2 regions of the Aliarcobacter cibarius genome follow, and region 2 is predicted to be linked to the other one. Evidence: riboswitches for the same ligand, from Rfam matches in the RefSeq annotation. Region 2 holds a riboswitch; the other holds the start of a gene.

Region 1 (4,214 bases), 1.1 Mb from region 2:
CCATTGCAAAAACTTTCGCATACTCCAGTAAATATAAGTAATCTTGTAATAAATAGAATTTGAATTTTTCTTTATCTAAAGTACCTGCTCCTAGTTCTTGAACAAATGGATGGTTATATCCATCTTCCCATACTTTTATTGCTTTTTCTTTTAAATTTCTTGAAAACGACATATATATTCCTTTTTACATTATTTCTTTAAAATTTGCTTTTTGTTTTAAAATTTCTTCATTAAAATTACCTATAGAGTTAAATAACTCTTTATGAAAAGTTCCTAAACCACTATTTTTACTTTTTTCATAAGCTATTTCACCAGCAATTCCCATAGTAATCACGCCAAGAATTGTCGCTTCAAATATTTTATCTTTTGATGTTCCACAATAGCTAGAAACCAAAGAACTACACATACATCCTGTTCCTGTAATTTGTGGCAAAAGATGGTTACCATTTTTAATAGCAACAACTCTTTTACCATCAGATATAACATCAACTTCACCAGTAATAGCAACAACTAAACCTAACTTATTTGCTAACTCTTTTGCTATATTTACTGTATTATCAATTGATTCCAAATCTTCTTTAGAAGCATCTGCACCTTTTGTATTTGAACTTAGATTTAATATAGACTTTATTTCAGATATATTTCCTCTAATAGAAGATATATTAGTTTGTTTTAAAAGCTCTTCTACAAAATCTTTTCTAAATTTTGAAGCACCAACACCAACTGGATCTAAGACAACTGGAACCTCTAATTCATTTGCTTTTTTTACAGCTTTTACTATAGAATTTTTTACATTTTTATTTAATGTTCCTATATTTATTAATAAAGATGAAGCAATATTAACAAACTCTTCTACCTCCGCTTCATCATCTGCCATTGCAGGACTTGCTCCAACTGCTAAAGTTATATTTGCACAATCATTTACTGTAACATAATTTGTTATTTGATGAATAAGAGGATTTTTTACTCTTATTTGATTTAAAATTTCAACTAAATCATTTATCATAAAATATCCTTTTAATTAAAATTTATAGAAATGATTTAATGGACCATTTCCATGACCAATATTTGGTGAATTTTTTATAGCACCAAAAATATAATCTTTTGCATTTCTTATAGAGTTTTCTAAAGAATTATCTAAAGCTAAACTAGCTGCAATTGCAGAAGAGAATGTACATCCTGTTCCATGAGTATTTTTTGTATCCACTTTTGGTGTTTCAAATAGATGAAAATCTTTACCATCATATAAAATATCAATTGATTCATCATCAAAATTATTTCCACTTTTTATTAAAACACTTTTACAACCCATTTCGTATATTTTCTTTGCTGCTATCTTCATATCATCTTTAGATAATATTTTCATATCTGTTAAATGTTGAGCTTCAGCTATATTTGGAGTTAAAACATCTGCTAATGGAACAATAATTTCTATTAGACTACTCATATTATTTATATCCATTAATGCATCACCATTTTTTGCATACATTACTGGATCAATTACAATATTTTTAACTTTTTGTTTCTTTAAAAAATTTGCAACTACTTTCATAGCTTCTATATTTGCCAACATACCAATTTTTATAGCATCTGGAACAACATCTTCAAAAACAGCTTGTAACTGTTTTTCTATAATAATTGGACTTACATCTTGAATATCAATAACTCTACAAGTATTTTCTGCAACAACAGCAGTAACGACACTCATCCCATAAGTTCCAAACGCACTAAAAGTTTTTATATCAGCTTGAATTCCAGCTCCACCAATACAGTCAGATCCTGCAATAGTTAAAACTTTTTTCATAATTCTTCCTTCTTAATATTTTACTTTATAATTTTTATCACAAAAAAAGGGTACTTTCTAATTAGAAAGCACCCTTGATATTAAATTTAATTTTAACAAACTCGCTTCCTACGCTGGTGTAAACCAACAGGTTCAAAGGGTCAGGTTTTACCTTCTCAACGCTAAAATACGTCCCCCTGCAATAAAAGATGAATTGTATCACAAATAAAAGTTAAAAGCTAATTTATGCTATTTTTTGTAAAAAAACTATACAATATCCCATGAAATTTTTTATTTTTATTTTAATATTTTTAACATCAATTAGCGCAAGTACATTAAATTTAAGTATGAGCTCAAGTCCTAGTAGACTAAATCCAATCCTAGCAAATGATAGTGCAAGTGGTGAGATATCTGATTGGCTTTTTAATGGACTTTTTAAATATGACAAAGATGGAAATATAACACCTGAATTAGCTAGTTCTTATGAATTTATAACCCCTACTAAGTTAATTGTAAAATTAAAAGATAATGTCTTGTGGCATGATAAAGTTAAACTTACTTCAAAAGATGTTATTTTTACTTATGAACAAATAATAAATCCTAGTGTATTTAATTCAATAAAATCAAATTTCAATGAAGTACAAAGCGTAAAAGCCTTAGATGATTTAACAGTTGAAATAATCTATAAAAAACCATATTTTAAAGCTCTAGAGATTTGGATGGTAGGACTTTTACCTTATCATATTTTAAAAGATGAAAAAAATCTAATGACTAGTAGTTTTAATAAAAATCCAATAGGTACAGGTTCATATAAAATTAAAGAATTTAAAACAGCTCAAGATATAGAACTTATTGCAAACCCTGATTACTTTGGTGGAAAACCAAAAATTGATAAGATTTTATATAAATTTTTACCAGATCCAAATACATCATTTTTATATCTAAAACAAAAAAAACTTGATATTGGAGGATTAACTCCAATGCAAACTTCAAGACAAATTGATGATAATTTTAAAAATAACTTCGAAATGCTATCTAGACCTAGTTTTGGATTTAGTTACTTAGGATTTAATTTGGAAAACCCAAAATTTAAAGATATAAAAGTAAGACAAGCTCTATCTATAGCTATAAATAGACAAGAACTAGTTGATATCTTATTTTTTGGTTATGCAGAAGTTTGTAATGGACCTTTTATGCCTGGAAGTTTTGCTTACAATGATAATGTAAAAGAGACTAAACAAGATTTAGAAAAAGCAAAACAACTTTTAAAAGAAGCTGGATATGATGAGAAAAATCCACTTAGTTTTGAGTTAATTACAAATACAGGTAATGATATTAGAGTAAATACAGCTCAGATTTTACAATATCAACTAGCAAAAGTGGGAGTTGAATTAAAAATAAGAGTCATGGAATGGCAAGCTTTTTTAAATACAGTTGTTCATCCAAGAAAATTTGAAACAGTATTACTTGGATGGTCATTAGCACTAATGCCTGATGCTTATCCTCTTTGGCATAGTTCTAGCTCTAAACTTGGTGGATTTAATCTAGTAGGTTATAAAAATGAAAAGGTAGATAAACTAATAGAAAAAGGTAGTGTAACTATAAATAAAGATGAACTAAGTGATATTTATAAGGATATTTTTAAAATAGTAGCTGAAGATTTACCGTACTTATTTTTATATATTCCTGATTCAATTACAGCAATTAATAAAAAAATAGAAAATATTGAACCTGCATTTATAGGAATAATGCATAACCAAAAAGATTGGCAAATAGAAGAATAAGGAAAAAATTTGAAAAAAGATATGATAATTTTATTTGATTTAGATGGTACTTTAATCGATTCAACAGATGCAATTACAAGTACATTCTTACACGCTTTTGATAAACATAAATTCAATTTTAATGGAACAATTAATGATATTATAAAAGAGATTGGGTACCCACTTGATATTATGTTTGGAAATTTAGGAGTTCCAAAAAAATATGTTTGGGATTTTGTAGATAGCTACAAAAATAGATATAAAGAGATTTCAGTTGCACAAACTACCCTTCTTGAAAATGCTTATGAAGCAGTTAATTTAGCTTCAAATTTTGCGAGACTTGGAGTGGTTACTACAAAAACGAGAATCTACTCAACTCCAATTTTAGATAATTTTGATATTACAAAACATTTTGAGATTATTATTGGAAGAGAAGATGTAGAAAATCCAAAACCTCATCAAGAACCTATTTTAAAAGCTCTAGAAGGTATGAATTATGATAGGAATAGACATAATGCCTTTATGATAGGTGATACAAAACTAGATTTACTTTCAGCAGCTAGTGCAAATATTAACTCCATTGGTCTTTTATGTGGTTACTCAAATGAAGAAGAACTTATAAAATATACAAATATTGTAAAAAAAGATTCACTTGAAGCTGTAAAATA
Region 2 (4,214 bases):
GATATTCAAATTTTGAATATATAATCAAATTAAATATTGATTTTATAAAAATAGATGGTTCATTAGTAAAAAATATATCAAATGACAAGAATGTAGAGTTAGCAATAAAAACGATAAATAGCTTTGCAAAAGTTTTAAATATTAAAACCGTAGCTGAATTTGTACACAACGAAGAAGTTATGCAAAAAGTGAATGAGTTAAATATTGATTATTCACAAGGTTATCATCTACACAAACCAGAATATTTAGTTTAAATTTAAAGAGGAGAAGAAGTGCTTATAAATATTTCAACTAAATATAGAATCTTAATAATTATGATTCTTAGTCAAATAGGGTTTATATCTATTAGTATTTTTGCAATATTAAGTGATTATAAGATTTCAGGAATAATTGCATTAAATATATTTTTTGCAATTATTGTTGGTTATATTAGTTTTTATTCGATGCAAAGAATTGTAGGAGGAATAGATAGAGTTAAAGAGTATATTGAAGATTTAATGGATTTTGTATTTTTTAAAACAAATCATATTAGAGTTGCAAAATATATAAAAAATGACGATATTGGTATTATATTAAGAGAATTAAATAATTATGTTAGTAAATATGACAAAATAAGAAAAGATGATATGCATATTATGGGTGAAATAGTAATTGCTCTTGACAAGGTATCTCAAGGTATTTATACTTCAAAAATAAACTCTACTACATCTAATCCGATGATTTATACGCTAAAAAATATTGTAAATAATATGCTAGAAAAAGCTAATAAGAATATGGAAGATTTAGTTGAAATTGTTGGACTTTATTCTGAACAGGATTATAGAAAACAGATGCAAATAAATCCTAAACTAAAAGGGAAAATGCTTCTAACTATGCAAAGAATAAATAAACTTGGTGCTGAATTAAATTCTAATGCAAAACAGAATCTAGAAAATGGTAATTTACTTGAAAACTCTTCAATTCAGATGAGTAAAAGTATAGATAATCTAGCTCAAAAAGCAAATGAACAAGCAGCAAGTCTTGAAGAAACTGCATCTGCTTTAGAGCAAATTACAAGTATTACAAAAAACAATACTCAAAATGCTTCACAAATGGCAAATTTGAGTAAAGATGTAAAACAATCAGTTACATTAGGTGAAGATTTAGCAAATAAAACAGCTTCTTCTATGGATGAAATTAACTCAAAAGTTAAAGCTATAAATGAAGCAATAAGCATAATTGATCAAATAGCTTTCCAAACAAATATTCTATCTTTAAATGCTGCTGTTGAAGCAGCAACAGCAGGAGAAGCTGGAAAAGGATTTGCAGTTGTTGCACAAGAAGTAAGAAATCTTGCAAGTAGAAGTGCAGAAGCGGCACGTGAAATAAAAGATTTAGTTGAAAATGCAACTTATAAAACTGAAGAAGGTAAAAAAATATCTGATGAGATGATAGAGGGTTATCAAAATTTAAATAATTTAATCTCTCAAACTATAAATATTATTTATGATGTAAGTATTGCTTCAAATGAGCAATTAAAAGGAATTGAGCAAATAAATAGTGCAATAAATATCCTTGATAAAGCAACTCAGGAAAATGCAATTGAAACAAATAATGTATCTTTGATATCGCAAAAAACACTAAACATGGCTAAACTATTAGTAGAAGATGCCAAAACAAAAAAAGTAAGCTAAGGATTAAATATGTCAAAAGAGATAGTTTTAGAAGACCATGCCTTTTTAGTTAGTGAAACAAATGAAAAAGGAATAATTACATTTGCAAGTGATGATTTTTGTGAAATTGCAGGATATAGTGTTGAAGAATTAATTGGGAAACCTCACAATTTAGTAAGACATCCTGATATGCCAAAAGCAGCATTTAAAAATTTGTGGGATACTGTAAAAAGTGGAAAAGTTTGGACTGGATATGTAAAAAATGCTACTAAAAATGGAGATTATTACTGGGTTTATGCAACAGTTTATCCCACAATTACAAGTGAAGGAACTAAAGGGTATTTATCTTGTAGAAGAAAAGCTACTTCTGAAGAAATACAAAAAGCAATTAATCTTTACAAAACGTTACAATAAGAACTATAGATTTTATATAACCAAAATATTATTGAATTATTCAACTTTTAAAAGTTGTTTATGATAGAATACTTTTTTTATTGCAGGGGGACGCTTTTTGCGTTGAGAAGGTAAAACCTGACCCTTTGAACCTGTTGGTTAATACCAGAGTAGGAAGCGATTTTTAATAATTAAATTTAATAAACTTAAAATAGATAATCTAAATTTAATAAAAAGGGTGCTTTCTTCGGGAAGTACCCTTTTTTTTACTCAAAAATCTGGCTAACAATAAAAAAATATATTTAATAAAGGATTTTGAAATGAAGATTAGCAATGCATTTGCTGAAATGATGGTACACATACCACTTTGTACACATATTGAAGCAAAAAAAGTTTTAATAATTGGTTCTGTAAATGATGAGTTAAAAAATGAAACTTTAAAACACTCAAAAGAGTCAAATTTTGAATTTGGTGATTTATCAATAGTAGAAAACAAAGAAAATAAAGAGATAGATATAGTAATCTTAACAGATATTAGACCTGATTTAAAAATTTTGGCAAATATTTATAGAGTGCTTAAAGATGATGCAATTTTATGTTTTTTATCAAAATCATTTTCAAATAACAAAGATGAATTAAAAGAGGATTTAAAACTTGTAGGTGAAAAGTTTTGGATTGCTATGCCTTTCAAATTTGAACATGATACAGCAATAATTGCTTCAAGAAAATATCATCCAACAGCTGATTTAAATCTACAAAGAGCAGATTTCTTAGAAGATTTAAAATATTATAGTGCTGAAATTCATTCAGCTTCTTTCGTGTTTCCTGCAAGTATTCACAAAGAACTTACTGGTATTGCAAAAAGATAAAGGAAAATAAAATGACAAATATTCAAAAATGGTTAGAAGATCATAAAAATGATGTTGTACGAACACAAATGTACTACGCAAAACAAGGAATTATTACTCCTCATATGGAATTTGTTGCAAAAAAAGAGAACCTTGATGTAGAATTTATAAGAAGTGAAATTGCAAGAGGTAGACTAATAATTCCTGCAAACGTAAATCATATAAATCAAGAACCAATGGCTATTGGAATTGCAAGCTCATGTAAAATTAATGCAAATATTGGTAGTTCTGCACTTGCAAGTGATGTAAATGCTGAGATAGAAAAAGTAAATGTTTGTTTAAAATATGGTGCTGATACAATTATGGATTTAAGTACAGGTGGTGACTTAGATATGATAAGAAAAGCTGTAATAAATCACTCAACAGTACCTATTGGAACAGTGCCTATTTATCAAATTTTACACGATGTAAAAGATAAAATTGAAGATTTAAGTATTGAAAAAATGTTAGAGGTAATTGAAAGACAAGCACAACAAGGTGTTTCATACTTCACAATTCATGCCGGATTCTTACTAGAATTTATGCCTCACATTGCAAAAAGAAAAATGGGAATCGTTTCAAGAGGTGGTTCACTAATGGCTGCTTGGATGATGCACTATCATAAAGAAAATCCTTTCTACACAGCATTTGATAAAATCTTAGATATTTGTAGAAAATATGATGTTTCTCTTTCTTTAGGAGACTCTTTGAGACCAGGTTGTTTAGCTGATGCATCTGATGAAGCACAATTAAGAGAATTAAAAGTTTTAGGTGATTTAACTTTAAGAGCTTGGGAAAAAGATGTTCAAGTTATGATTGAAGGACCTGGTCATGTACCATTAAATCAAATAGAAAGAAATATGAAAATAGAAAAAGAGTACTGCCATGAAGCACCTTTTTATATTTTAGGACCACTTACAACTGATATTGCTGCTGGTTATGATCATATCTCTTCTGCTATTGGAGCTGCTGTTGGTGGATGGCATGGTGCATCAATGCTTTGTTATGTAACTCCAAAAGAACACTTAGGTTTACCAAATGCTGAAGATGTTAGAAATGGAATTATTGCATACAAAATTGCAGCACACTCAGCTGATATTGCTAGAGGAAGAAAAGGTGCTAGAGATATTGATGATGCTATGAGTGATGCTAGATATAAATTTGATTGGAATAAACAATTTGAACTTGCTCTAGATCCAGATAGAGCTAGAGAGTATCATGATGAAACATTACCTCAAGATGTATTTAAAGATGCAGAATTTTGTTCAATGTGTGGACCAAA

Evidence for each region. Region 2 has a riboswitch for thiamine pyrophosphate ahead of ACBT_RS04600 (spermine/spermidine synthase domain-containing protein). Riboswitches for the same ligand answer to the same signal wherever they lie in the genome.
Region 1: it holds a riboswitch for thiamine pyrophosphate, as region 2 does, so the genes downstream of both, thiD (bifunctional hydroxymethylpyrimidine kinase/phosphomethylpyrimidine kinase) here and ACBT_RS04600 (spermine/spermidine synthase domain-containing protein) in region 2, are expected to answer to the same signal.

What each region holds. Positions count from the first base shown of each region.
Region 1 covers NZ_CP054051.1:2,114,501-2,118,714, forward strand. The annotation lists gene tenA (thiaminase II) at 1-172, opposite strand, end outside; gene thiM (hydroxyethylthiazole kinase) at 185-1,006, opposite strand; gene thiD (bifunctional hydroxymethylpyrimidine kinase/phosphomethylpyrimidine kinase) at 1,022-1,804, opposite strand; TPP riboswitch at 1,893-1,992, opposite strand; gene ACBT_RS10610 (peptide-binding protein) at 2,065-3,567, shown strand; gene ACBT_RS10615 (HAD family hydrolase) at 3,589-4,214, shown strand, end outside.
Region 2 covers NZ_CP054051.1:926,444-930,657, reverse strand. The annotation lists gene ACBT_RS04615 (EAL domain-containing protein) at 1-254, shown strand, start outside; partial or broken gene ACBT_RS11905 (methyl-accepting chemotaxis protein) at 924-1,673, shown strand; gene ACBT_RS04605 (PAS domain-containing protein) at 1,683-2,066, shown strand; TPP riboswitch at 2,141-2,239, shown strand; gene ACBT_RS04600 (spermine/spermidine synthase domain-containing protein) at 2,366-2,914, shown strand; gene thiC (phosphomethylpyrimidine synthase ThiC) at 2,926-4,214, shown strand, end outside.